4 regions of the Williamsia sp. D3 genome follow, and region 4 is predicted to be linked to each of the others. Evidence: predicted binding sites of a transcription regulator. Region 4 holds the regulator's gene; each other region holds the start of a gene.
The links. The regulator LexA, encoded in region 4, represses DNA repair genes until DNA is damaged. The targets are predictions, from matches to a motif close to CGAACANNTGTTCG.

Region 1 (7,461 bases), on a different contig from region 4:
TCGGCCGCACAACGTGCTGGTGCCGACGCGATCTACCCCGGATACGGTTTCCTCTCCGAGAACCCGGACCTGGCCGCTGCCTGTGCAGCTGCGGGGATCACCTTCGTCGGCCCGTCAGCGGACATACTCCGGCTGACCGGAGACAAGTCGCACGCTGTGGCCGCCGCCCGAGCCGCCGGGCTGCCGGTGCTGGCCTCCTGTGCGCCATCCGATGATGTCGACGAGCTGGTCGCCGCAGCGGAGGGAATGCACTTCCCTGTGTTCGTCAAGGCAGTTGCCGGCGGCGGCGGCCGAGGAATGCGACGTGTCGCCGACCCGGAGTCACTCCGGTCTTCCATCGAGGCTGCATCGAGAGAGGCGCACACGGCGTTCGGAGACGGGACCGTCTTCCTCGAACAGGCGGTGGTCAACCCCCGGCACATCGAGGTCCAGATCCTGGGTGACAGCAGCGGCGAGGTCATCCACCTCTTCGAGCGGGACTGCTCGTTGCAGCGGCGACACCAGAAAGTTGTCGAGGTGGCGCCCGCGCCAGGTCTCGATCCCGAACTGCGCGAACGTATCTGCGCTGACGCGGTGAAGTTCGCTCGGCACATCGGATACACCTGCGCAGGCACCGTGGAGTTCCTCCTGGACCCGTACGGCAATCACGTCTTCATCGAGATGAACCCGCGGATCCAGGTGGAGCACACCGTCACCGAGGAGATCACCGATGTCGATCTGGTTGCGGCGCAACTGCGTATCGCATCGGGCGAGTTGCTGACCGACCTTGGCCTGACGCAGGACTCCATCGAGATCCGCGGCGCTGCCATGCAGTGCCGGATCACCACCGAGGATCCCACCGACGGGTTCCGCCCCGACACCGGCCGGGTCACGGCCTATCGCACACCTGGCGGCTCCGGCGTCCGATTGGACGGCAGTGTCGGACTCGGGTCGGAGATCGGTTCGCATTTCGACTCGATGTTGGTCAAACTCACCTGCCGAGGACGCGACTTCGCCACCGCAGCGGCCCGCGCCCGGCGGGCGATCGCCGAGTTCCGTGTACGTGGCGTGGCGACCAACATCCCTTTCCTGCAGGCAGTCCTGGACAATCCCGACTTCCTGGCCTGGAGGGTCGACACGTCCTTCATCGAGAATCACCCGGAACTGTTGACCCAGAACGTCTCCGCGGACCGGGGCACTCGCATCCTCCGCTACCTCGCAGACATCACCGTCAACCGGCCACACGGCGAGCGTCCGTCCACCGTCTACGCCGTCGACAAGCTGCCGGCGGTGGACGTCGGCAACCCACCTCCGGCCGGGTCGCGGGATCGGCTGCTCCGCCTCGGACCGACGGCGTTCGCCGCAGACCTCCGTCGCTCGACGGCTCTGGCCGTCACCGACACCACATTCCGGGATGCCCATCAGTCCTTATTGGCAACGCGCGTACGAACCCGTGATCTTGTCGCCGTTGCGCCCTATGTGGCCCGGATGACCCCGCATCTGCTGTCTGTGGAGGCGTGGGGAGGGGCGACATACGATGTGGCGCTGCGCTTTCTGCACGAAGACCCGTGGGAGCGACTGTCCGCGCTACGTGAGGCGATGCCGAACATCTGCATCCAGATGCTGCTGCGAGGCCGGAACACGGTGGGATACACGCCGTACCCCGACGAGGTGACCCATGCGTTCGTTCGCGAGGCGGCAGACACGGGTGTCGACATCTTCAGGATCTTCGATGCGCTCAACAATGTCGACCAGATGCGCCCGGCCATCGATGCGGTTCGCGACACGGGCACAGCCGTTGCCGAAGTGGCGATGTCGTACACCGGCGATCTGACCGATCCAGATGAGGATCTGTACACGCTCGACTACTACTTGCGACTCGCCGAACAAATGGTGGAGGCCGGCGCACATATTCTCGCGATCAAAGACATGGCCGGTCTGCTGCGTCCCCCGGCCGCCGCCACCCTTGTCACAGCACTGCGTTCACGTTTTGATCTACCGGTTCATCTCCACACCCATGACACCCCGGGCGGTCAGTTGGCCACGTACCTCGCGGCCTGGGACGCCGGGGTCGACGCCGTCGACGGTGCCAGCGCCGCGCTGGCCGGCACCACCAGTCAGCCGGCTCTGTCGGCGATCGTGGCCGCGACCGAGCACACACCACGTGACACCGGGCTCGATCTCAGCGCCGTGTGCGACCTCGAACCGTATTGGGCCGCAATCCGTTCGAACTATGCGCCATTCGAGTCAGGACTCCCCGCACCCACCGGCCGCGTGTACACCCACGAGATCCCGGGCGGGCAGCTGTCCAACCTGCGCCAGCAGGCCTCGGCGCTCGGCCTGGCCGATCGGTTCGAGGACATCGAGTCGGCCTATGCCGGCGCCGACCGGATTCTGGGCCGATTGGTCAAGGTGACCCCGTCGTCGAAGGTGGTCGGCGACCTGGCGTTGGCGCTTGTCGGCGCCGATGCGACAGCCGACGACTTCGCAGCCGAACCGTCCTCCTACGACATCCCGTCGTCGGTCATCGACTTCCTCCGCGGCGACCTCGGCGACCCCGCCGGTGGTTGGCCCGAGCCACTGCGGTCTCGGGCGCTGGCCGGTCGGGCCGAGCCAAGAGCGGTCACGCCCCTCACGGAACAACATCTGTCGGGACTGTCGGGGCCGAGCGAGGTCAAGCGGGAGACGTTGAACCGGCTGCTGTTCCCCGGCCCGACAACGGAATTCGAAAACCACCGCGACAACTTCGGAGACACCGCGCAGTTGTCGACCAATCAATACTTCTACGGCCTGCGGCAAGGCGAGGAGCATCGGGTGCAGCTCGAACCCGGCGTGGAGTTGCTGATCGGTCTGGAAGCCATCTCCGAACCCGACGCCCAGGGCATGCGCAACGTGCTGTGCATACTCAACGGTCAGCTCCGGCCGGTGCAGGTACGTGACCGCAGCGTCGAGACCACCACTCGCGAAGCCGAAAAGGCCGATCGCACCGACCCGGGGCAGGTACCGGCGCCCTTCACCGGTGTGGTCACGTTGTCGGTCAAAGAGGGCGACGCCATCGAGCAGGGTGAATTGGTGGGAAGCATCGAGGCGATGAAGATGGAGGCCGCGATCACCGCGCCCCGCTCCGGCACTGTCAGCCGTGTGCCCATCAGTGGTGCAGCACAGGTCGATGGAGGCGACCTGCTTCTGGTTATCGACTGACGAAGGACCGCAAGAACGTATGTGCGGGAGCAGAACTCGTGGCGGATGAGCGTCGGCATGTGTGTATGCAGGTGTTCGACGTGGCTCACATCGTATCGAACAGGTGTTCGACAAATCCAGTGATGGGCGGTAGACTTTGAGAAAGTAGTTCATCGGGGCTGGGGGGGCTTCATGAGTGGTTCGGTGACGGTAGATCCGCCGTCGGTTCCGTTGTTGGTGGCGAAGTATGGTCAGTTGCAGGATGTGTTGGCTGATATTGCTGCCACGTCCTCAGTGGATGTTGATGATGTGCAGGTTGCTGAGTTGGTGCGGGTGAACGAGAAAATTGTTCGGGCACTGTCGTTTCAGGGCCTCAAGCGGTTGCAGGAGGTCAATGATCGGGGCTTGTTTCGTAAGGCTGGTCATTCCACGTTGCATCGGTTTGTGATGAGTGAGTTGCGGGTCTCGCGTGGTGATGCCTCGTCGCGGTTGAAGGCACTTGATGCTGCCGGTGTGTTGTTGTCAATGCAGGGGCAGCCGTTGCCGCCGAAATGTCCGACTGCTGCGGAAGCGTTGGCCGAGGGTGCGATTGGGTTGGCGCACATGGATGTGATGCTCAAAGTCCGCGACAAGATTCCGCACAAATCAGCGCCGGAAGTGTATGACGTGGTCGATGCGTGGTTGACCGACAATGCCCGCACCCTGGGCCCCAACGAACTTGAAGTGTGTGGGCGAGAAGTGTTGGCGCGGGTCGATCCGGACGGATCACTCACCGACGACGCTGACCGCAAACGCAACCGTGGTCTGTCTGATGGCGATCAAGGTCTGGACATGATGGCCAAGATCACTGGCAACCTCGACCCGGCAACGTTGGCGTTATTTCGCACTGTCATGGATGTGTGGGCCGCACCGGGTATGAACAATCCCGACGACCCGAACTCACCCACCGGTGCCGTCGACGACCCGACCATGGATGCGGCGATCATCGAGGCCGCGGCCGGGCGCGACACCCGTTCGCGTGCGCAGCGTCAGCATGATGCGTTCAAAGCGATCCTCAAGACCATTCTGGAGTACAAGTTGTTGGGTAATTCGCATCGTGGCCTGCCGGTGCAGGTGATCGTCACGATGACCAAGCAGCAGCTTGATGAGGCCGCGGGTATCGCTCATACCGCGTCCGGCGTCGATGTGCCTGTGAAGGATGCGCTGGAGTTGGCCGCGCGGGCGGATTGGTCGTTGGCCGTGTTCGCCAACCATTCCGCCGACGTTCTCTACTTCGGACGCGCCAAACGCACCGCCCAACAAGGCCAGCGGATGGCGTTGTTCGCCAAAGACCGAGGCTGCACCAGCCCGGGTTGTCGTAGCCCGATCTCCTGGACCGAAATCCACCACACCACCGCCTGGGCCGACGGCGGTCACACCGACATCGACGAGCTGGCCCCGGCGTGCATTCCGCATCACGCGATGATCGGACCCGGCGACGATCAATGGCAAACCATCATGCTCCGCGACGGCCCCGACGCCGGCCGCGTCGCCTGGATCCCACCGAAATACATCGACCCCGATCAACAACCCAGGATCAACCGTGCCCACCACGTCGATGTCACCGTCGAAGCCATCTGGCAACGCGTGATCGACGAACGACAGGCCGCACTCGATGAACGCGAGAGATCGACGGAATCACGACAACTCGACGCTCCACCGCCGGCGGTAAACGATCACGCAGACCGCGATGATTCTTCCGAACACCTCGAGTAAGAGCCATCAACGGCGAGTGTGCGCAGCTATACGACCCTGCCGAACTCAGGCGCTGCCCGGCGTGACGGCTTGCTTCAGATGACAGCCGAAGCGACGGCCTCCAGGTGCACGGCGGTGTTGCCGAACAACAATTCACTCGTCTTGGCCCGGCGGAAGTACCTGTGCAACGGGTGCTCCCAGGTGAATCCGATGCCGCCGTGGATCTGCACGGACTCCTCGGCCGCGAAGGTCGCGGCGCGGGAGGCGAGCACTCGGGCCGTCGCGGCAGCGACGAACAGCTCGCCGCTACTGCGGGAATCTGCGTCGGCGGCATCGAGTACAGCTGCCTCGGCCAGTTCGATCGCCACCAGCATGTCGGTGAGTCGATGTTTGATCGACTGAAACGACCCGATGGCACGACCGAATTGCTTGCGGGTCTTGGCGTAGTCGACAGACATCTCCAGGCAGGCGCGTGCAGCCCCTACCTGCTCAGCGGCGAGCGCGGTGATGGCGATCGCCTGCGCCTTGTCGAGACCCGCTACGAGGTCGTTGCCGCCGACGCGCTGTGCTGACGCCCCGGTGAACTCGATCCGCGCGAGTGGCCTGGTGAAGTCGAGTGATTCCCGAACAGTGCGAACTACGCCCGCGGCGTCACCGCCGATGACCGCCAACTCCGGACCCGAGGGTCCCTCGGCGACGACGACGAGCAGATCAGCGTCGGCTCCGGCGACCACGGCCTCCTGCGCGCCGTCGAGAACGATTGTGTTGTCGTCACCTCCGGACGCGGTGATCGACGTGGATGCAAACGGGTATCCGGTCACGAGTGCTGCGGTCACGCTGCCATCCGCGATGGTCGGAAGATGTTGTGTCTTGGCAGCATTCGAACCTGCGTGCAGCAGAGTGAAACCTGCCAGGATGACCGAGGAGAAGTACGGACCGGCGCCGAGTGACCGGCCCAGTTCGGCCATCACCACAGCGGTGTCCTTCAGGGTGAACCCTGCTCCGCCGTAGTTCTCCGGGAACGGGACCTCGGTCAGACCCATCTCCAGCAGCGAGCTCCAGACGTTGTCGCCGGCTGCGGTGCGGGCCAGCGACGACCGGAGACTTGATTCGAGATCGCGCTGTTCGACCGTCAATTCGAGAGGCATTGCCGATCTCCTAACGTGGTTCGCGGGGCAGTCCGAGCCCGCGTTCGCCGATGATGTTTCGCTGGATCTCGTCAGAGCCTCCCGCTATGCGATAGCCGGGTGCGCCCAGGAGGTGTTCGGTCCAGGCGAACGTGTTCGGCTCTCCGGTGTCGGCGAGGATCTTCGGGCCGAGGAACGAAGCGGCGGCGTCGCCGATCCGCTTGAGGTTCTGGGTCCAGACGAGTTTGCCGATCGAACCCTCCACTCCCGGAACGGCTCCGGATTGCTCACGTTCGGCGTAACGAGCGACCATCAGTGCCGAGGCGCGCTCGTAGATCGCAGCGTCTGCCAATTGCTGGCGTACCAGGGCATCGTCGGTGATGCCCAGACTCTTTGCCAGACGCACCAGATCGGCGCTGTTACCGCCGGCGCTGACGATACCCGCGCTCGAATTGCGTTCGAAGCCAAGGGTGGTGAGCGCGACCTTCCAACCGTCACCTTCGGCACCGATGCGCAGCGAGTCGGGGATTTCGACGTCGGTGAGGAAGACCTCGTTGAAGGTCGATCCCCCGGAGCTCTGCCGAATGGGTCGCACATCGACGCCGGGCGCGTCCATCGGCACCATGAACGCCGTCATGCCACGGTGTTTGGCCACGGTGGTGTCGGTGCGGGCGATGAGCAGGCCCCACTCGGAGAACTGTGCACCTGAACTCCACACCTTCTGCCCGTTGATCCGCCAACCATCGCCGGTGGCAACAGCTTTGGTGGACAGACCGGCCAGATCGGAACCGGCGCCGGGCTCGGAGAAGAGCTGGCAGCACAGTTCGTCGGTGCGAAGGAATGGCCGGACGAATCGCTGTCGCTGCTCCTCGGTACCGAGCGCATGAAGCGTGGGCGCCACCAACTCGACGGTGACGAGCACGGTCTCGTGACGGTCTGGCGTGGTGTACTGCCGCTCGAGGCCGACGTACACGCGTTCGTGGCTGGCAGTCAGTCCTGCGCCACCCCATTCCGGACCCCAGGTGATGGCACCGAAGCCGGCATCGACCCTTTTTCGCTGCCAGTCCCGGGCAGCGTCGATCAGAGCGCGTTCCTCGTCGTGAGTGTGATTGTGGAAAATTGCGTAGTTCGGGTCTGCGGCAACAGCCGGCCCCGCTTCTCGTCGGTCGAGGTGCTCGTCGAGCCACGCAACGCACTTTTCGGAGAATGCGTCGACCTCGATCGCCTGTGCGTCGACGGATCCACTCGATCCCGGGCTCGGGGTCATGGCTTCGTTCCTTTCGACATCTCGGCGATACGGGCCTCGACTGCTTTCTTGGAGTCGGGGTGCTCCGACAGTCGCACGGTGAAGGTCTGTTCGAGTTCGTAGCCGCGTTTGAGATCGACGTCTTCGCACCCGTTCAGCGACTGCTTTGCCAGGGTGAGCGCGTATCGGCTCTTG
Region 2 (7,461 bases), on a different contig from region 4:
GGATGGTCATCGCGATCGAGAACACACCCCATGGGCTCTCGGCGAGCGCGTTGACCACAACGAGTGCCAGGACCGCGATCAGGATGATCATGATGACGAATACGGCGATCATCGCCGCGAAGCCACCGATGTCACCGAGTTCGTCGCGGGCCATCTGGCCGAGGCTGCGGCCGCGGCGCCGCGTGGAGATCGACAGCACCAGGTAGTCCTGGACGCAGCCGGCGAATACTGCGCCGATGATGATCCAGATGGTTCCGGGCAGGTAGCCCATCTGCGCGGCGAGTACCGGGCCCACGAGCGGGCCGGCGCCCGCGATGGCTGCGAAGTGGTGCCCGAACAACACCCGCCGGTCGGTGGGCATGTAGTCCTGGGCGTTGTCGAGGACTTCGGCCGGGGTGGCGTGATCGTCGCGGGGCCGAACGACTTTCATCTCGATGAGGCGCGCGTAGAAGCGGTAGCCGATCACGTAGGTGCACAGTGCCGCGATGACAAACCAGATCGCGTTGACCGTCTCTCCGCGGACGAAGGCGATGATCGCCCAGGCGCACGCCCCGATGATCGCGATGATCGCGAACATGATGCGTTTGCCGACGGTCATCGGACTTCGGTCGACGATGGCGACGGGGGGAAGATCGGGATCGGTGCGGATGAGATCGATGTGGGGATCTCGGTCGCGTTCCTGAGTGACGGTCACCGTGGCTCCTGTGCGTTGTGGGCGGTAGGAGGATTCACGCCTGTTGTCTGCCACAAGCGCTGTATCCGGCGCCACCCTGACCCGTGGGTTCACGGACCAGTGTGGCGCCGGTCACTCTACGCCCGGACAGGAACAGTGATTTTCAGACCCCTTTCCGTGCCGAACGACCTCACTCACCGGTTGATTGTGCTCTTTCCCAGCGCGAGCCCACCGAACGCGATGACCAGCCAGACCCCGCTCACCACACCTGGGAATCCGGGCAGCCCGAATGCGCCGACGGTGGCGATGACGGGAAGAACCGCGAGCACGCTGACCACACCGATCCAGCGAGAGACCAGACGCTCGCCGAAGGCCATCCAGGCGACGGCACCTGCAGCGACCGTGACCCCGAGGTATCCGATGAACGAGCCGAAGTCGTTGAGAACGTAGAGCACGTACAGACCCGTCTTGTCGAAGGCGTCGTCCTCGGAACCGCCGTTGTACAGGCCCATCGCGCCCTTCCAGCCGTAACCCAGGGAGAGGGCGCCCGCGGATGCGGTGAAGCCGAGCGGGACGACGCGCGCCGCGGTGCTCGACGGGGTGCGGGGTTCGACGTGGCGCTTCCACGCGGCGGCCAGCACCAGGAGCAGGGCGACAGTGAGATAGCCGGTGATGATCGATGCGTGGGCTTTGCCGCTACTGACATCGTCGACAATGTCCGCGTTGTAGGGCGCGTTCTCGTCCCACTCGGGATGGAGATCGAAGGCCAGAGTGGCTGCCAATGCGCCGATTCCGGCAGCCACGCCCAACCACGGCCAGCGTCCCCTCGTCGCCGTCTCCGTGGTGTCGGTCAGTGCCTGGGTCGTGGGTGTGGTCATCGTTGTTCTCCTTTGTGTCGGGGTGCGGGCCGTTTCCGTCCGCGTTGTCGGAACTGTCGGGAATGGACATGACAGAACTGTCTGGGGGGACGTGTCCCGGTCGACAGGGACGCCGGTCCCTGGTTGCCGGGAAGTTCGCGTCTGCAGCGGTTTTCTGCGAATCGACGTGCCACGATGACCTGGTGAGAGCTACCGCCCACGGTCTCGCCGACAAGATCGGTGATTCCGCGCTTCGCCGGATCGCGCTGGTGCTCGGGGTCGGCGCGGTGACGTCCATCGTGGGCGCGCTTGTGCTCCACCATGAACTCACCGAACGTGTGAGTGCCGAGCCGATGTTCGCGAGCGATCTGGTGCTCGGTGCGGCGTGGCCCGTGGCGGGTGTGGTGCTGCTGTGGCACCAGCCGCGCAATCGCTGCGGATGGCTGTTGGTGGCGACGGGGTTGATCAGTGTCTACCTGCTCCTCGGGCAGTACAGCGTCTGGAGTGCGAAGGTCTCGCCGCTGCCGGGTTCTGCGGTGGCCGACTGGATTTCGATGTTCGGCTTCGGCGTCTATTTCATTGTGTTGCCGCTGCTCACACTGATGTTCCCGGAGGGCGGATTCGGGTCGCGGCCTGAGAAGATCTTGGCGATCTCCGCGCTTTCGGCCGCGATGGCGGCCGTCGGCGCGCGAATGGTGGTTCCAGGTCGCGCCGACGTCGACGCGGCAGTGCAGAACCCCATCGGTATTGATGTGCTGGAGCCGCTGAACTACGTGACGTTGGTGAGTTCGTTCTATTGCCTGGCGGTGGCGACGCCGCTCGCGGTGGTCGCGCTGGTGTTGCGGACGCGACGCGCGGTCGGGGTGCAGCGGGCGCAGTTGCAGTGGTTCATGGTCGGCGGCATCGTCATGGCCTGCGCGCTCATCTTGGCGCTCCTGCTCGGTGAGACCGGGCCGGGCAACGCCGCGTTTGTCATCGCGCTGCTGGCGCCCCCGGTAGCGGTTGTGTCGGCGACCCTTCGTTTTCGTCTGGTGGACGCCGAGTTCGCCCTGAGTCGTTCGATCGTGCTGGTCCTCGTGGTCGCTCTGGTGGCCGCGGGCGGCGGCCTGATGCTGTGGCGGCTGGATCCAGAGCTGGCAGGATCCCGAGCCGGAATCGCCCTGGTGGTGGTGCTTGTGCTGGGAGCCTTTGCCGTCCGCGCCGTGTTGCAACGGGTCATCGACAACTGGTGGTTCCCGCAACTGCGCGGCAGCCGCACTCTTGCGCCGCGGATCTCCGAGGCCGTGACGCTGTCGTCGGAGCCGCGTGCAGCGCTCACCGACTTGATCTCCGCATTGCGCACGGAGTTGCGTATGCCGTACGTGGCCTTCGACGGTGTGGTGCGGGCCGAACAAGGGATTCGGCCTGCCCATGTGGTAACCATCGACGCAATTGCGCTGGGACGCAGAGTCGGTCAGCTCGAGGTCGCACCGCGGCGCGTCGGCGAGGGGTTCAGCGCTGAAGAACGCCGACTCCTCGAACAGGTCGCGGCACACGCAGCGATGATGGCTTATGCCACGTCGCTGGTGGCCGAGACCGAGCACTCTCGTGCCAGTATCGTCGCGGCCCGGGAAGAGGAACGACGACGGCTGCGCAATGATCTGCACGACGGGGTGGGCCCGGGTCTTGCGGGGATCGCCCTGCAGATGGATGCACTGGCCGCCGAGCTCCGCCGAAAGGGTGATGATGCCCACGCGCACAAGGCCGATGGGATCCGGGACCGGGTCCGCGAAGCGGTGGTCCAGGTACGTGCGGTGTCTCGTGGTCTGCGGCCACCGGTTCTGGACCAGCTGGGGCTGGCACAGGCGCTGCGTCAACTCGTGGACGGTCTCGGTGCCATCGAAGGTGTTGTGCAGCTTGATGACATGGGTGAACTGCCTGCGGCCGCGGAGGTCGCCACGTACACCATCGCCGCCGAAGCGGTCACCAACGTCGTGCACCACAGCGCGGCGTCACGCGTGAGGATCGACGTGGAATGCGGCGAGGAGAATCTCGAACTCCGGGTCAGCGACAACGGTCGAGGAATGCCAGGCCGGCCGACACCTGGCGTGGGATTGATGAGCATGCGGCAGCGTGCCGCCGAAGTGGGTGGCCGCGTGGAACACCTTGCCGCCCAAGGGGGAGGAACCGTGGTGCGGTTGGTGGTGCCCATCGCGTCTGTCGCTGTGCCGAGAGAGGCTGTGCGTCAATGACATCGGTGCTCGTGGTTGACGACCATGCGCTATTTCGCGCAGGTATGCTCGCGGTGCTGTCGGCGATGGACGACGTCGAGGTCGTCGGGGAAGCCGCCGACGGCGAGTCGGCGCTCCGGGCCGTCGAAGAACTACGGCCGCAGGTGGTGCTCATGGACTTGCGGATGCCCGGTATCGGTGGGCTCGCGGCCACGGCGCGGGTGGTGGACAGGTATCCGGACGTCGCAGTGGTGGTCCTGACGATGAGCGAGGACCCTGACTCGGTCTTCGCAGCCCTGCGGGCCGGCGCCAGAGGCTATCTGCTCAAGGAAGCCGAGGCCGGTGATGTGCACCGCACGATTGCGGCGGTCGCCAGGGGGGAGGCCGTCTTCGGACCCCGCGTCGCCGAACAGGTGGTCGGGTTCTTCTCGGCGATGGCCCCGAACAGTGCTGGACCCCAGGCCTTTCCGGAGCTGACGAGCCGCGAGCGCGAAGTCCTGGAACTGATGGCCCGGGGTTTGGACAACGCTGCCATCGCCCGCCGGTTGTTTCTGTCCGAGAAGACCGTTCGCAACCGGGTCAGTGAGATCCTGGCCAAGATGCGTGCCCGGACGAGGGCGGAGGCGGTGGCCAGGGCGAGGGACGCAGGTGTGGGTGGGCAGCCAGACTGACGCACTAATTCTGCTGAGGTGGGGAGTCAAGTGTTCGCGCGTCACCGCAGCGACACGGTTAGGCGGCTTGGGTGATGTCGTTGTCGATCAGCTCCGCGAAGGCTTAGACAGATGTTTGGTAGTCGAGGGTGGGTCGGGTCGTTGGTTGAGCACGCCGGCCACTCGTCGAAGGTCGCCGGCGCTGTGGGCTTTCAGGTCTGATCCTTTGGCGAACCGGTAACGTAGCAGCCGGTTGGTGTCCTCTCTGGTGTTCCGCCCAGTGGATCGAGCAACGGACGTGCGCAACGACTTTCATCCGCGTGTCGTCGCGATATCTGACAGGATCGACACCGATCTCAGATATTCGCGTCTATACACATTGGGCAGTCGCGTATGGCTTCACCACCGCTTCGACGACGGGGCCCTGGGATTGTGCGCTTGTCGACGGGTGTGAGTACGGCCGGTGATGGTGAATCGTGCCGGTAGGAGTTTGTCGACCGTTGCGTGCTGCAACAGATTGACGTGAGGGTAGCGATTCTGAGGACCTCAGTGAAGCTGTGTTGGTCTCCTCCGGTCGAGGCGATTTCGATCATTTCCGGCCCTGGCTGGGCGGCCCATGGATTTGATGGTGATGACGCTTGGGCCTTTCCGATGCTTGCGAAGCGATCGATTTGCAACGGGTGCCACCGGGATTGCTGTTGCGGATTGGTGTCGGAGCTGGTGGTAGCCTGCGCCCGGCGGGGTGTGTGCGCTCTCCTAGTTGGCGAAAGATGTTGCTGGACAGAATAAATGTGACAATCCGCCCTTGCGAACATGCGTTCGAATGCGGTAATATGAAGGCATCAATCGGGCAGCTGGCGCAGGGTTTGATCGGGCGTAACTGCTGTGGGGGTCCCTGGGGAGGGGTATGAGGATGCGAATTCTCGACGTGGTCGACGATGTGATGGGGTTGGTCGTTCCGGATGACCCACCGGGTGTTGTGGGTCTGATCAAGGACTTGATCACCCTTCGCAATGCGACCGAGTGCAAGTTGTCTGCTGCAGCAGCGCATATCGAACGGCTGGGGATAGCGAAGAAGTCAGGGTCCACCACCTCGAAGTTGTTGCAAGCCAATGGGGTGGCTCCAGCGGTTGCATCACGGTGGTTGCGGATCGGGATCGGACTGACCGGTTTGGATCGCACCGCCGGTTACTTTCGCGATGGATTCCTGTCGACCGAACATGTTGATGCGGTGGTCAGGGGGCGCGCGCACGTCGCGGCCCGGGCCGGCTCCGAGATGGTTGCTGAGGATCGAGCGGACATCGAACGGAAATTGTTGAGCCACGCCATCTCCGGCGCCTCGCCCGACGAGGTGGGCAAGGCCGCGCGCAAGCTCGGAAATCAGATCTCTGGGAACACGGGTGGGCTCCCGGCGTCCGAGAATCCGGCGATGAACACTGTGGACTGTGCAGTTGTCGACGGTCGGTTCGTGGGAAAGTTCGATCTCGATGCGGTGATGGGAGAGAAGATGCGATCTGCCCTGAACGTCTGGAGCAAGCCGCGCCCGGAGCCCGACGGAAGTGAAGATCGCCGGTCCCCAGCGCAGCGCAGAGCCGATGCCCTGCACCAGCTATTGGACTGCGGTGGTGGACGAACATCGGCGCCGGCCCCGAGAACGGAAGTGATCGTGACTGTTCCGGCCGATGAACCCGATCGCGCATCGTTGCGGTGGATGGGTCCCATCACCGAAGCCACTGCCGCCGCGCTCGCCTGCGACTCGTCCATCACATCGGTGACCTTGGACGGCCAAGAGGTGCCGATCGACATGAGCCCACCACGCCGCCTCTTCACCGGGCTGCTGCGCAAGGCGATCATCATCCGGGACGCGTGCTGTGTGAAATGCGGGGCGCCGGCGGAATGGTCCGACTGCCATCACATCGTTCACTGGCAAGAAGGTGGCCCGACCACCCTGGAGAACGGGTGCCTGTTGTGCCGCACCTGCCACCGCGCAGTTCACAGTACGGACTGGGACGTTGTCATGGGGCCAGACAAACACCCATGGCTGCTACCGCCCGCCGACGTGGATCCGCTGCGAAAACCCCTGCCGGCCTACAACCGTAGGACGCTCACCCTCGCTGCGTGAAGGCGGCCGAACCGCACAAAGCTGCAAGACCACACCGAACTGCTGGGCCGATAGATAGATAGCTAGACCCACTCGCAGCCGGCCCACGGCCGGAACCGCGATGGAACATTGACAACTCCACAGTGTGAACCGCCCGCGATCAGCGGACGGTGCGAGCCAGTGTCAGGCCCCGGGCGAGTCTGCGGATGTTGTCGGCGATGTCCCGAACCCGTCCCACGAAAGTGTCGTGCGTGACGCCGGAAGAGTGTGGCGTCATCAGCAGATTGGGGAGTTCGGCAAAGGGCAGATCGCCCGGCACACCGCGACCATCCGAGCCGGGGTACGAATACCAGACGTCGATGGCGGCCGCACGAATGGTTCGTGCTGAGGGCATCGTAGAGAGCCCGCTGCTCAACAAGTGGCCCCCGTCCGACGTTGATCAAGACTCCATCCGAACCGAGGGCCTCGAACTCCGCGCGACCGATCATTCCTCGCGTATGGGCGTTCAGCGGTGCCGAGACAACAACGACGTCGGACTCGGTCATCAGGCGGCCCAGATCGGCGGCGTCGCCCGCCCATGACAGGCCCTGTGCTTCGGCGTCGACGGTGCCGCGACCGGTGACCGCCGACGCGGTGCAGCCCAACGTGCGCAGCAGGTTCCAGCTCTTCGATCCGATGTGGCCGAACCCCACGAAGCCGATGTGCGCGTCGCGCATGGTGAGGGGCTGGGGAAGGGAGTCGTCGTACACCGATGTCGCCCACACTCCTTGGCGGAGTGCCCGGTCATGGGCGAGGAAACCACGGCGCAGCATGACGGACGTGGACAACACGTATTCGGCGATCGAATCCTCGTGATGGAACGTGTTGGCGACTTTGGTGCGAGGCCCGAGCGCGTCGAATGCGACATTGTCGGTGCCCGCCCCTGCCACGTGCACCAGTTGCAGTCGCGGGGCGGCGGTTGCCATTGCTG
Region 3 (7,461 bases), on a different contig from region 4:
ACCGCGTGGCCGAGGCCGAGGGGCTTCTCCTGGATGACCGACGCGACCTCGAGCAAAGATGGCGCGTTCCGCACCTTGGCCAACATGGTGTCTTTGCCGCGGGACTCGAGGGTGTGTTCAAGCACCAGGTCTTCGACGAAGTGCGCGACAACACCGTCTTTACCCGGCGACGTGATGATCAGCAGTCGCTCCGCGCCGGCCGACTTGGCCTCTTCGGCCACCAATTCGATACCGGGTGTATCCACCACGGGAAGAAGTTCTTTCGGCACGGTCTTGGTCGCCGGAAGAAAACGGGTGCCCAAGCCGGCGGCCGGCACAATTGCGGTTCGCGGAATGGGCGGTGTGCCCGGAACGGACTCGTATTCGACCTCGTTGGCCGGGCTGGTCTGCGCTTCAGTCATTTTCCCACCCTAGGTTGATCACACTGGTGTGTGAGTAAACCTATCGGCTGATCGCCAAACATGAGAGGGGCGTACCGATTTTCATCGACAAAGCAACCTGGAGAAAGCTCGCTCTCGAGCGTCGCGGCAGCCTGTCTCCCCAGGTTAAGGCGAGCTGGATGCCTCGATTGTGACGTGGATCGCGAACCTCCCCGAGGGCGGTCCGCGGGTGGAGTCGGGCGCCGTCATTGCGGCCTACGTCCCGATCGGGAGCGAACCGGGCACCACCGCGATGTTGGAGGTGTTGCGCGAGGGAGGCTTCCGGGTCTTGCTGCCGAAGGTGGCGGCGGGCCCGCCTGCCCCGCTGCGTTGGGCCTGGTACGACGGACCGGCGTCATTGCATGAAGGACGATTTGGACTGTTGGAGCCCAGTGGGGACGGCGCCTCACCTGACGCGCTCGGCGACGCTGCTCTGATGCTGGTCCCGGCGCTGTCGGTCGACCGCCACGGTATTCGACTCGGTCGCGGAGCCGGTTACTACGACCGGTCGATATCAGAGGTGGACACAGACAAACTGGTAGCCGTGGTGTTCGACGACGAGCTGGTGGACGAGCTGCCATCGGACCACTTCGACGTGCCGATGGGCTGGAGCCTGACACCGGGCGAGGGGTTCAGACGACTGGGAACAAGCTGACCTTGGCACTCGTTAACGAAGAGTGCCAGTTCGACGGTAGAATCCACAACGTTCTCGGCTTAACACCTTCGGAGGTCTTCGGTGCCCACATATTCGTACGCTTGCACACAGTGCGACAACCGCTTCGACATCGTGCAGTCTTTCAGCGACGACTCGCTCACCGAATGCCCGAAATGCGCCGGTAAGCTGCGCAAACTGTTCAACAGCGTGGGCATCGTGTTCAAGGGCAGTGGCTTCTACCGCAACGACAGCCGCTCCACCACCACGAGCAGCGAGTCGAGTTCGAGCGACTCGTCGAAGTCCGACTCCGGCAGCAAGGAATCCGCGCCTGCAGCGAAGTCGACGGATTCGGGCAGCAGCACGTCCAGCAGTTCGACCACTGCCAAGGCTGCTTCCTGACAACTGTCCACACACAGTGGACTGTGCACAGGCAACCTCGTATCGGTGCCTGACCAAGCGGACGATGGATGGCAATCGCCATAACCTTCGCCCATGGCCGCGCGCAATGCTCTGAACCCGACACTCTCCGACCGTGTCCGTCATGCCGTCAGGCCCGGATGGACACGGTCGCTGCTCCTCCGCCGCGCCTGTGCCATCGTGCTGCTGGCGGTCGCGCTCGTGGCCGCACTGACGGCGGGCCGCACCGAGGAACTGCGACCGGCGGTGATCGCGGCCCATGACATCAGCCCTGGGCAACCCCTCACGATCGGCGACCTGACCACGCGCGAGTTCCGTCCGGGCGACCTCCCGGCAGGCACAGTCGACGACGCAACCGACGTCCTGGACAAGACGGTGACCGGCCCGGTACGGGCGGGCGAGATCTTGACCGATTCCCGTGTGCTCACCAGTCGCCTGCCGGCTCAGATCATGCAGCGACCCGATGCGCGCCTGGTTCCGGTGAAGGTGGCCGACACAGCGGTGATCGATCTCCTCCGCGAAGGAGACGTGGTCGATGTGCTGAGCATCGACGATTCCGGTACCACTGAAGAGTCATCGGCGACAAAGGTTCTGGCCAAGGGAGCAGTGGTCGCACTCGTGTCGCAGGAGTCAGGTTCGCGGACGGGGTCAGATGCCCGACTTGCCGTTCTCGCCTTGCCGGAGCGCGACGCGCACGTGGTCGCGGCGGCTACCCTCACTGCTCCGATCACACTGGTTTTCCACTGACTGCATGTTGTGAACGGCAAATTCCGCGACCGCTGGTTAGGATCAGCGGACTGCAATTAGAGCTCGTTTCCCTCGTGGGAAGGGTCACTACATGTTCAAGGGCTTCAAAGATTTCCTCATGCGGGGAAACGTCATCGACCTCGCTGTCGCCGTGGTCGTCGGTGCCGCCTTCACCGCGATCGTCACAGCGTTCACCACCAACATCATCCAACCGTTGGTGAACTCGATCGGCGGCACCGATTCCGCGCAGGGTTTGGGATTCACCATCAGGTCCGGCAATCCGGAAACGTTTGTGGACATCGGTGCCCTCATCGCCGCCGCCATCAACTTTCTGATCGTTGCCGCGGTTGTCTACTTCCTGATCGTGATGCCGTACGAGAAGTTGAAGACGCTCGCAGCGCGCGACGGCGACGACGCCGCGGCCCAGACGGAGTCGGAGTTGCTCGCAGAGATCCGCGACATTCTCCAAGGCAAGGATCCCGCCGAGGAGAAGGCCAAGATCGCCGGCGCGACGAGCGAGAAGGATCAGGCTCTCATCGACCGGCGTGGCGACGACGGCCCGCAGTCCGGTCCGCTTTACTCGGGTCCGGCCGCCGCCGGCGCAGGCGCGTCTTCTGCCGGTACGCAGCAGTTCTCTTCGCAGCAGTCGGACCGGATCGGTGGCGCCAACGTCTATCCGACGCAGGGTCCGCCTACCGGTGGCTCAGGACCGGTCGGCCAGCCGCCGCAGGGACAGCCGCCCCAGGGCGGTCTGCCGCCGCGTAGCCAGCCGCCGCTGGGTGGACCGCCTCCCGGCTATCAGCAGCCGCCGGGCCCGCCGCCCGGGTACAACCCGACGCCGCCGCCCCGCCCGAACCCGTCGCAGCATGAGGGGCCAGATCAGGGTCAGGGTTACCGCCCCGATCCCTTGACCGGCCCGCCACCCGGTTACGACCCGCTCACCGGTCCACCACCGAACTACGGGCCCCCACCCGGACGCGCGACGACCACAACGGCGGCGGCAGGCACAGCAGCCCGTAAACATTTCGAGATCGACTTATCGCCCCGGCTCAGGCCGGGGCGATACTTTTTGTCGAGGGCCCAGCGATCTCGGATCGCTAGACGGCGTCCTTGCTGTTTTGCTGGCCCTCAAATTTCAGAGGAGATCCACGTTCTGCGAGGCACCTGGAGGGAGCCGGGCTTCAGGCGGAGGGTTGTTCTCCGACGGTCTGGTGGGTCGTGAATCTGGTGGTTGAGGACTGAGTTCTCGATTGCGTTGTTCGAGTTCGGCTTTGCGGCGGGCGAGCATGCTCTGACGGGCCTCGATGATGGCTTCGTCCGGGTGGTGGGCACGGTTGACCCGGGATTGTCGCTCCGGATCCAGCAGTGCCGGTGGGATCCAGGCACACCGCCCTGCGTCGGGCCCGTCGGTGATCATCACCGTCTGCCACTGATGCTCCCCCGGTCCGACGAGTTGGTGGTGCTGTGGGCATGCCGGAGCCAGATGAGTGATGTCGGTGAACCCGCCCTGCGCCCATTCGCGAACATGGTGCGCCTCGGCCCACAACGCCGGATTCGAACAACCCGGATGCGAACACCCCCTGTGCGCGGCAAACATCGCCAGACGTTGCGCCTCACTGGCCAACCGGCGTGCTCGGCCCAGAAACAACGGCTCATTCGAATGGTTCGCAAAAATGGCCAACGTCTTGTCGGAACGCACTGCAAGCCTCAACGCATCAGCGATCGGCAACACCGCACCGGTCGCCGTGTAGACCAGCCCCGACCCGTACGGTCGCGTCGGCCCACCAGTGACCGAAGGCAACCAGCTCGGATCCTCCCAGTGGGTCTCCCGGTACGGATGAACGACCTCCGATTCACGGTCTGGATCCCGCTCTGATGCCGGCTCTGGCGTGCCCTCCACCTCGCGGCTAGCTCCACCTCGTGGTCTGGCTCCGGCGTGCAGCCTGGCTCCGGTTCACGGCCTGGTTCTGCTGCTAACGCCGGCGCTCGACCGGGTTCGAACTCAGATCCCGAAACGTCCTCTCCGTCAACGCCTTCTGGCGGCACCTGCTCGAGCATGTACTGATCGAGCTGGTCTTTGGTCATGTTGATGATGACCTGCACGGGCAATCCGTGATGCGTCTTGCCCAGTTGCCCCGATTCAAGCAGGTACATCAGCATCGACTTCACCGCATCGTGATTGCGCTGCGCCGCACTACGGGTGTCGTTGTCTGCCGCAGCTTGCAAGAGGTCCTTGTCCACCGTCGGATCATCGGCCGCACCTGAGGGCGACAGCGGATCATCAGGATTGTTCATCCCCGGAGCGGCCCACACCGCGAGCATCACATCCAGCAAGGCCCGGGTCACCGGGTCCAGATGCCCAGCTACCGTCGACATGAGATCCGTGGCCGGTTTCCCCACGCTGAATCCACGCTTCCGGGCCCTGTCGGCGTCATCGGCCAACGTCCCGTCGGGATCCAAGTATTCGACGATGCGCTCACCGATCGCCTCGACCTGGCCAGGAGTGTGCTTGCGGCACAGATCAGCCAGCGCCATCTCTGTGTTTGCCCGCTTCTCCGCATCGACCTTGTGCGGAATCTTTGCCATCACCCTCGCCACCACCCCGGCGTGATCAAGTCCGATCACACCCTCGCGCAACGCTTCTGCGGTGTTCGGGAATCGAGCATCTACAACTTCACCGCTGGGAGTCATCGACGGCGTCAACGCGTCCATCGCTTCCACCCGAGCTCGGGCAGCACCTGGGCGTAGCCGTGCCAGCGAGGTCAACATCGCAGCTGGCGAGGAGCACCCAAGTTTCGAATACGCGCGACGCACAACCACTTCCCGCAACACCGGCAACCCCGCGGACTGCAACCGCCGCGACGCGACCTCCAACCGGTCGACCAGACGTACACAATCCTCGTCGGAAAGCGCCGTCAGATTCACCTCGGCGAGCTGATCGATCGCCGACTCCAGACCCGACACCGCGCCCACCACAGGCGAATCGATGACAGCACCGTCGGACATGATGACCCCCCAGTCAACCGAAAAGCGAACGCTGACAACAGATGCGGAGCCTCTGTTGTCAGGACGATTCCCTTGCTTCGATTGTAGACCAACTACCTCAATTTGTCGAACACATGTTCGAAGTTCGATTCACGGCCTCGGTGGCTCTGATGTACATGAACCCAGCTCGATAACAGCAGCAACCTCGGGGTCCGAGATGTCGCGGCCGTTCTCGGGCCGCCTTCTGACCGGCGGCAGAGGTTAAGGTCGAATTCCTCGCGCGTTAGTCAGCGCCAACAAGGCAGTGCCAGAATCTGACTCGACGCAAGGCCCGGATCCGACTGTTATGTCAGCGGGACCGAAATTGCAATCTGCGGCGACGCCGTTCCACAACCGGTGCTGCCGCTACAGGCAAGCAGGTAGACACCGGCAGACCGTTCGCCTTCATCGGTTCGATCGCCCGGCCTTACGGACGAATCTCCGATGCAACGATCCTGGTATGGCCCGAACCGATCTGCAATTCGTTCTTGAACCCGATGAGTCCGATCCGGTACCCCACCTCGACTCGATTCCAGCCGACGGCACGGCAGACCGAGATCGTTGACATTACAAGCGATTCGACCTGACGCTCGATTGAACTTGCATGCCGCGCAGGTGGCAGAACTGTGCGTCTCGGATCGCTCTCCCAGGACGACTCCGCGAGATTCTTGAGTCGAAGCCTGAAAGCGTCACATCAAAGCCGCGCGCGTGAGACGAAAAGTCTGAGCGCCGGGGCCATGCCGGCCGTCGTCTCAGTGTCCTGAGTTCTGGCGCGTGCACGTACAGCCTGCCGAACAGCGAGTCGATCCGGTTGATACGCAAGACGGTCACCATCGTCATGAACATTCCGTTTGCGAGCCGATGCCCCTGCGTTGCCATGATCCCTACTAGTCTCAGCGAACTCTATAAAAACTGCGGCCGCACGTGCAACGTGACCGTGAAACGCCGAAAGCCGGAACACCCTGCGGTGGTCCGGCTTTCGGTTGTTCAGTTGTCAAGCAGCAGGTGTGTTTCTATCAGCCGAGGCTGAACTTGGAGCCCCACAGGGTGACGATGCCGGTGACCGACGGGGTGTCGACGGTGACCTTGACGTACGCCTGCCCTTCGGCGTATCCGGCGCAGCCGTCGACCTTGACGGTTTCCTGGCTGTAAGCGATGCCGCCTGCGTTGCCCTCGAAGCTGAAGTCGGTGGCGTCGTCGGACGACAGGATCGGCACGTAGGTGGCCTCACCGGGTCCGAGGGTCAGACCGCCGCTGAGGCCGGCTTCGGGGGTGGTGAACGGGGTGCCGGGAGCCGAGAGATCCAGCGAGGTTCCGATACCGGCCTTGCCGCCGGCACCGAAGGTGAGCTGGCAGCCGACAACGTAACCGGCTTCGACGGTGGCGCCTTCGGCTTCGCCGTCGACGGTGACGAGCACCTTGCCCGACAGCCACACGTTGCGGCTGGTCGGAACCGCCACGGTCGACGGCTGGATGTTGACGAACTCGTCCTTGAGCGTGACGGTGACGTTGGAGCCGTCGATCAGCTTCTGGGTGGCGACGCCACCGGGCAGAGCGCCGGCAGCTGCGCCGCCGGCACCCATGGAGGACAGTGCGATGGCCGAGACACCGGCGATGCCGGCCACCGCGGCGAGACGACGCGAGAGTTTGTTGCGCATGATTCCCCTTCAGGAATATGAATCTGCTTGCGGCAGATGAGATTTCAGACTAGTTGATTTATCTGCCGACGATCAGTTCAGGCTGAACGGGGCGCCGTAGAGGGTCGACTTGATGACGTAGTTGCCCTCGGTCTGCACGGTGGTGAAGGCGCGAGCCTGGGCGTATCCGCCGCACTGCTGCACCTCGATGCCCTGACGCTTGTACTGGACGCTTGCAACGCCGCCCTCAAAGGTCTTGGTGCCGAGCGGGACGAAAACCGCTTCACCGGGTGCCAGCGGGAACGAGAGCGAGCCGTCGAGGCCCAGGCTCAAAGAAGAATCGATGGAGGCGTTCAGGCCACCTTCGAGACCGGTGATGTCGACCTGGCAGCCGACGATGTAGCCGGTGGTCAGGGTACCGCTGGCGCCACCGGCAGTGACCGTGACAAGGCCGGAAACCTCTGCGGCGCGGCCTGCGCCGTTGTTCGCCAAAGACGGTACCGGGTAAGCGGCTTCGCCGGTGCGGCTGATCTTGACGACGGTGCCGTCGACACCCTGGGTC
Region 4 (7,461 bases):
CCGCCGTGACCCTCGCATCCACTGGCTCGACGCCTCGTCGCCGGACCTCACCGGTCAGGCGCTGCGCGCGGCAGGCAGATGAGGAGGTCGGGCGCGTATCGTTGACAGAATGTTCGCACGCGTCGATTTCGTCAAAGGGCACGGCACACAGAACGATTTTGTGCTGTTGCCCGACCCCGGCGTGCAGTTGGACCTCACCCCGGAGTTCGTGTCGGCGCTGTGTGATCGTCACCGTGGCATCGGGGCGGACGGGGTCCTCCGGGTCGCCACAGCCGGGGCACTCCGCGACGCGGGTGTGCTCACAGCGCTCGGCGCCGGCATAGCCGACGACGATTGGTTCATGGACTACCGCAACGGCGACGGCTCGATCGCGGAGATGTGTGGCAACGGTGTCCGGGTGTTCGCGCATTTCCTTGCCGCGCACGAGCTCGTGTCCGAACGCTCCTTCACCGTCGGGTCGCGCGCAGGTGCGCGGCCGGTGACGGTGCACGCTGTGACGGGTTCGTCGGCCGACGTCACCGTGAACATGGGCCCAGCCCGTCTCGGCGTCGACAGCAAAGCCAGATCGACGGCCGGCGGTACGCCGGGGTGTCGGTGGATGTCGGCAATCCCCATCTGGCGTGCGTGGTCGACGGGTTGACGCCGCAGGATCTGGCGGACATCGATCTGTGCGGGTCGATCACGTTCGACAACACAGTCTTTCCCGATGGTGTGAACATCGAGCTGATCACCGCACCGTCGGCAGGCGCTGCGGACGCCGTGGACGCCGAGATCACGATGCGGGTCCACGAACGCGGAGTCGGTGAAACCCGCAGCTGCGGTACCGGAGTCGTCGCCGCCGGCGCAGCTGCTCTGCGGTTCATGGGAAGGTCCGAGGGGACGGTACTCGTCAACGTTCCCGGGGGCCAGATCACGGTGACGGTCGATGACGAGAACACAACGCTGCGCGGCCCGTCGGTACTCGTCGGCGCCGGAGTGCTCAACGAGGGATGGCTCTAAAATCGGTATGCACCACACCTACCCGAGTGTCACCATGGTGATCTCATGACCGAAATCAACAAGACCGGCAACGATCAGCGCGACGCGCCGACGATCGGCGAACTCCAGCTCGACGAACGCAGTTCGCTGCAGCGCGTCGCCGGATTGTCCACAGAACTCACCGACGTCACCGAGGTCGAGTACCGCCAGCTGCGACTCGAACGGGTTGTCCTGGTGGGGGTCTGGACGCAGGGCAGCACCACTGCGCAAGCAAATTCCAGTCTCGCCGAGCTCAAGGCCCTCGCCGAGACGGCAGGGTCGGAAGTTCTCGAAGGTCTCATCCAGCGTCGTGAAAAGCCCGACCCGGCAACCTATATCGGGTCCGGCAAAGCTCATGAGCTGCGTGAGATCGTCTTGGCCACCGGCGCCGACACCGTCATCTGCGACGGCGAGCTGACCCCCGCTCAGCTGACCGCTCTGGAAAAAGTGGTCAAGGTCAAGGTTGTCGATCGAACTGCGCTGATCCTCGACATCTTCGCCCAGCACGCGACGTCGAGAGAAGGCAAGGCGCAGGTCGCCCTGGCCCAGATGGAGTACATGCTCCCGCGGCTTCGTGGCTGGGGTGAATCCATGTCCCGGCAGGCGGGTGGCCGTGCCGGCAGCAATGGCGGCGTCGGACTGCGCGGACCCGGTGAGACCAAGATCGAGACCGACCGTCGACGGATCCGCGAACGCACCGCGAAACTGCGGCGCGAGATCCGCGAGATGAAGACGTCACGAACCACTAAGCGCGCCAAGCGAAAGCAGGCTGCCGCGTCAGCGGTGACCATCGTCGGGTACACGAACGCCGGCAAATCGAGTTTGATCAACGCGTTGACCGGATCGGGCGTGCTGGTCCAGAACGCCTTGTTCGCAACCCTCGATCCGACAACCCGTCAGATGTCCCTCGAGGATGGCCGTGAACTGGTCATCACCGACACCGTCGGATTTGTCCGGCATCTGCCCACCCAGCTGGTCGAGGCCTTCCGTTCGACCCTCGAAGAAGTCGCCGACGCCGATCTGCTCCTGCACATCGTTGATGGTTCGGATCCGGTTCCGACCGACCAGATCATGGCGGTGCGGAAGGTGATCGAATCCGTGCTCGAGGAGGAGAAGGCAACAGCTCCGCCCGAACTGCTCGTGATCAACAAGATCGATGCGGCCGACCCGCTGGTACTGGCGCAGCTCAAAGGGCTGTTCCCGACAGCCGTGTTCATCTCGGCGGCCACCGGCGAGGGCATCGACGTACTCCTCGACCGCATCCGGGAGTCGGTGGCCAGGAACGACGTGCACGTCAGTGTCCGGGTGCCGTATGAGCGTGGCGACCTCGTGTCCCGGATCCATGCCGAGGGTGACGTATTGACCGAACGTCACGAACCGGACGGGACTGCGATCACCGCCACGGTGCCTGCCGCGCTGTCGCGCCAGCTGGCATCTCTGGCCATTCCCGAGGCGGCCGAATAGCGCTTCGAACTGCAGCTTTGGGACAGATGTAGAATCCGGTTACAGTTGGATATCCAACCAATGCCACCTGTAACGGAGACCTGACGATGGAACGCACCCTTTTCGAGCCCGAGCACCTTCTCTTCCGTGATTCGTACCGGAGCTTCCTCGAACAGCACGTGGCGCCGAACCACGAACGCTGGGAAGAGCAGAACCTGGTGGACCGGGATGTCTGGGTCGAAGCAGGAAAGAACGGATTCCTCGCGGTGGAGGCGCCCGAGGAGTTCGGTGGCGGGGGAGTCGACGACTTCCGTTACAACACCATCATCGACGAAGAGACCGTCCGCGGCGGCTATAGCGGTATCGGATTCGCGCTGCACAACGACGTGGTGGCGCCGTACCTGCTCGACCTCTGCAATGACGAGCAGAAGGCACGCTGGCTGCCCGGCTTCGTGTCCGGTGAGCTGATCACCGCGATCGCGATGACCGAGCCCGGCACCGGGTCCGATCTCCAGGGCATCAAGACCAACGCCAAGAAAGACGGCGACAACTGGGTGCTGAACGGTTCCAAGACGTTCATCACCAACGGTATCAACGCGGACCTCGTCATCGTGGTGGCCCGCACCGACCCCGAGGCCGGTGCGAAGGGGTTCAGCCTGCTGGTGGTCGAGCGCGGTATGGAGGGATTCGAACGCGGCCGCAATCTTGACAAGGTCGGGATGAAGGCGCAGGACACCGCCGAGCTGAGCTTCGACAACGTCAAGGTGCCCGCCGAGAACCTGCTGGGCGAGGAGGGGATGGGCTTCATCTACCTGATGCAGAACCTCCCGCGGGAGCGCCTGTCGATCGCTGTTGTGGCGGCCGGTGCGATGGAGTCGGTTCTCGAGACGACAATCCAGTACACGAAGGACCGCAAGGCATTTGGCCGCCCGATCGGTAGCTTCCAGAACTCGCGGTTCCTGCTCGCCGAACTGGCGACGTCCACCGCTACCACCCGTGTGTTCGTCGATCGGTGTATCGAACTGCTGAACGAGAAGAAGCTCACCGTTCCGGACGCGGCGATGGCGAAGTACTACGCCACCGAGAACCAGGTCCACCTCATCGATCGTTGCCTGCAACTGCACGGTGGCTACGGCTACATGCGTGAGTACTCGGTGGCCAAGGCCTTCCTCGATTCGCGCGTTCAGACCATCTACGGCGGCACCACCGAGATCATGAAGGAAGTCATCGGCCGAAGCCTCGGGGTCTGAGTACGAGTTTCATAACTACGCGAAGTGGGGTGCACCGGAAGGTGCACCCCACTCGTGTCTGCGTAGTCCCCGCGTCCCCGGTTACCGAGGATGTTGCCGGACGCCTCAGAGGCGCCGCATCACCGTGACGACTTTGCCCAACACAACGGCGTTGTCGCCGGGGATGGGGTCGAACACCGGGTTGTGCGGCATCAGCCACACCGCATCCTTGGTGCGTTTGAACGTCTTGACGGTCGCCTCTCCGTCGATCATGGCCGCGACGATGTCGCCGTTGTCTGCGACATTCTGCTGTCTGACGACCACCCAGTCGCCGTCACAGATGGCGGCATCGATCATCGACTCGCCGACCACCCGCAGGAGGAACAGAGACCCTTCCCCGACAAGCTCTTTCGGTAGCGGGAACACGTCTTCGACGGCTTCCTCGGCCAGGATCGGCCCGCCGGCCGCGATGCGGCCGAGGACCGGAACGAACGTCGGTGTCGGCAGTGATTCGTCGGGTACCTGGACCTGGCCGGCCGCCGTGGCCGGGTTGAGGTCGGTGTCCTGGATGTTGACCGCCCGGGGACGGTTGTTCTCGCGCTGGAGGAATCCTTTGCGCTCGAGGGTGCGGAGCTGATGAGCGACCGACGACGTGGAGGTGAGGCCGACGGCATCACCGATCTCGCGGATGGACGGGGGATAGCCGCGTTCGCGGACCGACGCCCGGATCACCTCCAGCACGGCTTTCTGGCGCGGGGTCAGAGACCCCTCGGCCAGCGGTTCGGAAGTGACCACCGTCGCGGCCGCCGCGTCCGGCGGCGTCCGGGTGTCTGTCGTATCGGCCATCAGGTCCTCCAGTTCGTACGGTGTCCGGCCAAGGTGTCGTAGCTGTCGAGAGAAGAAAACGCACACGTTGTTCGTTGGATTATGGGGATCACGCTAATGCAATCAGTCACAACTCTCAAACATTTGTTCGATTGGGCGTGGCGTGTGTCGGACCCCCGTGATACAACTCGAACATTCGTTCAATCGAACGAGTGATCGAACTGTTGACCCGAGGATCGAACAATGACTGCAGCCACCACCATCAGCCGCCCGGCCGCTGAGCGGCCCCGTCGCCGCCTCGCCCGAGTCGGTGGGCCCGTCGCCTCCGATCAGTACACCCGCACGGCGCGAGCGCGTGTCGACAGTACTCGCCGACCGGCCGACCGCAGGCTCGCCGCAGACCGCCGTGTTGTGGTGGGCTGCTCCGAGCCGGGCAGTTCCGCACCGTCGGTTGCCGTCGAGCGCGATGTGTATTTCCGCCGACGTGCCTGGGCCGGAGCCGCCGTGGTCGGAATCGGCCTGATGATGCTCGTGCTGTTCCTCATGTTCTTCGGCCGGGTTGTCGAGAGCGGTGCCGCTCCGGCGAACACCGGGACGGCGGTCGTCCACGTGCAGTCGGGAGAATCGTTGGGCGACATCGCCTCTCGAATCGCACCCGAGATGCCGACCGAAGCGGTGGTGGAGAAGATCATGGACCTCAACGCGATGAGCAATTCAGCGTTGTCGCCCGGGCAATCCCTGGTGACGCCGATCTACGCGCGGTAGCTGCAGTGCTGGGGCAAGCAATCGGCCGGGCGGTATCCTCTACAACAGAGTGTCCGGTCATTCCGACGGGGCCGCTGACGTCCGAGGAACCCTGCATGCACTGCCCGTTTTGCAAGAACGAGGACACGCGGGTCGTCGACTCACGGGTGGCCGACGAGGGCCAGGCGATTCGTCGTCGGCGGGCCTGCTCGCAATGCGGACGGCGGTTCACCACCGTGGAGAGCGCAGTCCTCGCGGTCGTCAAACGCAACGGTGTCACCGAACCTTTCAGCCGCGAGAAGGTGATGAGGGGCGTGAGGCGCGCCTGCCAGGGCCGCGCGGTCGACGATGACCGTCTGCACCTGCTCGCGCAGCAGGTCGAAGAGGCCGTTCGAGCCTCAGGATCGGCCGAAGTTCCCAGCAACGAAGTGGGCCTGGCGATCCTGGGCCCGTTACGAGATCTCGACGAGGTCGCTTACCTTCGCTTTGCGTCGGTGTATCGCTCGTTCGACTCAGTCGAAGACTTCCAGAAAGAGATCGACGATCTGCGAGCGGCCAAACCCTGACCGCTTTCGTCCGGCAGTGGTGCTGCCGGATCAGCGCAGTTCCCGGATGGCCTTGATCGCCCGTTTCTCCGACACGGGATACGCAGTACGCAGGTGCTGTGCGAACAGTCCAACTCTCAGCTCTTCGACGATCCATCCAGCTTGGTCGTTGACCGCGTCCCGGCGACCGGGCGGCACGTGTCGCAGGTGATCAGTCCACGCCGACACCACCCGGTCGATGGCAGCCATCGACTGGGCATCGCGAGCGGCGCCTGCCGGGAGCTGTTCGAGCCTCGACCTCGCAGCATCGAGGTAGCGGGGGATCTCCGAGAGGTGTTCGTCGCGTGTCGCAGAGACGAATCCGTCGAACAGCAGCTCGTCCAGCTGGTCCCGCACGTCGTCTGCGGCGATCGATCTGGCGCCCGCGGTGATCGCCGTTCGTAGGGGCGCCACGCGGGTCAGGATCGTCGCCACCCTGCGTAGTTTGTCCGTTGCCCTCCCGGTTGCCTGGCGGGCCACATTTTCCCGAAGTGCAGCGAATTCGCTTGTCGTCCAGACATTCGGCGGGTTGGGTACAAGGTCCACCACGGCAGCCCGAACGCAATCGGCCAGAAGAGCAGCGGTGTCCGGGTAGGGGCTCTGACTGAGGGCGAGTCGCTCGGCGGTGCTCAGTGTCGATGTCACCGACGGTCGTAGTGGCGGAACGCTGGAGACGATCATCTCGACAACAGCGTCGTACATGTTCGCAGCCTGCTCGGCCTGGGTGGGTACGGCGACCACCGTGAAACCACTGCCTCGGCGGGTCAGGGCGGGATAGCTTGTGATGTCTTGCCCGGCAACAGAACTGCGCAATGTGCGGCTGATGTCTCCGAAGGTGTCAGCGGTCCACGTGGTGGCCACAGGTCGGGATGCGGTGCCGGCCTCACTCTCCAGGGCAGCGCGAGATCTACCGGCCAGTCGATCCTGCAGTTCGCGCAGCGACTTGGAACGTCCGAGAACTTCGCCGTCGGTGGTGACCGCAGTGAAGGTCATACGCAGGTGGCCGGGGAGTGCGGCAAGTCGTAAATCTGATGCTGCTACGTCGACACCCGTGCGCGCACGGATCTCGGCGGCCACCGCCTCGGTGAGAGGCTTGCTCCTCGGTGTCACCGACTCCAGTATTTGCCCGGCCAGGTCGGGGGCCGGTCCCACTTGCCGCCGTAGGGATTTCGGCAGGGTGCGGATCAGCTCGGTGATCAGCTCCAAGCGCATGCCGGGGACCAGCCAGTCGAATCCAGAGGGCCGGGCACGCACGAGCAGCGACAACGGGATGAGCACACTTACGCCGTCATCGACGGTGCCGGGCTCGAACCGGTAACTCAAGGCATAACTTGTGTCTCCCTGACGCCAGTGGTCGGGAAACCCGGCCGGGTCGGTGGCGGCAGCGTCGGCCACGAGGTCGGCGGGATCCAGATCCAGCAAGGTGGGGTCAGCTTTGCGTGCGGTCTTCCACCACGTGTCGAAGTGTCTGCCCGACACCACTTCTTCGCCGATGTGACGGTCGTAGAAGGCGAAGAGCTGGTCGTCGTCGACGATGACGTCGGTGCGCCTCACCCGGTGAACCGACTCCTCGGCGTCCTCGAGCAACGCGCGATTGCGGTGAAAAAACGGGTGTTGTG

Region 1: W823_RS44150 (HNH endonuclease signature motif containing protein) is a predicted target of LexA. The motif match lies at 3,277-3,290, and genes of this name have one in related genera.
Region 2: W823_RS55245 (HNH endonuclease signature motif containing protein) is a predicted target of LexA. The motif match lies at 5,199-5,212, and genes of this name have one in related genera.
Region 3: W823_RS0130930 (DUF222 domain-containing protein) is a predicted target of LexA. The motif match lies at 5,351-5,364, and genes of this name have one in related genera.

Annotation. Positions count from the first base shown of each region.
Region 1 covers NZ_AYTE01000020.1:190,860-198,320, forward strand. Annotated here, with positions in the region: gene W823_RS44145 (pyruvate carboxylase) at 1-3,180, shown strand, start outside; gene W823_RS44150 (HNH endonuclease signature motif containing protein) at 3,364-4,914, shown strand; gene W823_RS44155 (acyl-CoA dehydrogenase family protein) at 4,989-6,041, opposite strand; gene W823_RS44160 (acyl-CoA dehydrogenase family protein) at 6,052-7,287, opposite strand; gene W823_RS44165 (enoyl-CoA hydratase-related protein) at 7,284-7,461, opposite strand, start outside.
Region 2 covers NZ_AYTE01000048.1:64,780-72,240, forward strand. Annotated here, with positions in the region: gene W823_RS55225 (carbon starvation CstA family protein) at 1-694, opposite strand, end outside; gene W823_RS55230 (hypothetical protein) at 868-1,551, opposite strand; gene W823_RS55235 (histidine kinase) at 1,734-3,761, shown strand; gene W823_RS55240 (response regulator transcription factor) at 3,758-4,411, shown strand; partial or broken gene W823_RS59185 (IS30 family transposase) at 4,547-4,666, opposite strand; gene W823_RS55245 (HNH endonuclease signature motif containing protein) at 5,298-6,512, shown strand; partial or broken gene W823_RS55250 (2-hydroxyacid dehydrogenase) at 6,652-7,461, opposite strand, start outside.
Region 3 covers NZ_AYTE01000047.1:169,014-176,474, reverse strand. Annotated here, with positions in the region: gene W823_RS54090 (UTP--glucose-1-phosphate uridylyltransferase) at 1-401, opposite strand, end outside; gene W823_RS54085 (5-formyltetrahydrofolate cyclo-ligase) at 571-1,074, shown strand; gene W823_RS57560 (FmdB family zinc ribbon protein) at 1,156-1,473, shown strand; gene W823_RS54080 (RcpC/CpaB family pilus assembly protein) at 1,567-2,238, shown strand; gene mscL (large-conductance mechanosensitive channel protein MscL) at 2,330-3,460, shown strand; gene W823_RS57555 (HNH endonuclease signature motif containing protein) at 3,374-3,937, opposite strand; gene W823_RS0130930 (DUF222 domain-containing protein) at 3,946-5,244, opposite strand; gene W823_RS59165 (hypothetical protein) at 5,690-5,830, opposite strand; gene W823_RS54065 (MspA family porin) at 6,279-6,920, opposite strand; gene W823_RS54060 (MspA family porin) at 6,993-7,461, opposite strand, start outside.
Region 4 covers NZ_AYTE01000026.1:331,035-338,495, reverse strand. Annotated here, with positions in the region: gene miaA (tRNA (adenosine(37)-N6)-dimethylallyltransferase MiaA) at 1-82, shown strand, start outside; partial or broken gene dapF (diaminopimelate epimerase) at 110-999, shown strand; gene hflX (GTPase HflX) at 1,045-2,481, shown strand; gene W823_RS46615 (acyl-CoA dehydrogenase family protein) at 2,568-3,710, shown strand; gene lexA (transcriptional repressor LexA) at 3,816-4,535, opposite strand; gene W823_RS56680 (LysM peptidoglycan-binding domain-containing protein) at 4,758-5,279, shown strand; gene nrdR (transcriptional regulator NrdR) at 5,375-5,824, shown strand; partial or broken gene hrpA (ATP-dependent RNA helicase HrpA) at 5,855-7,461, opposite strand, start outside.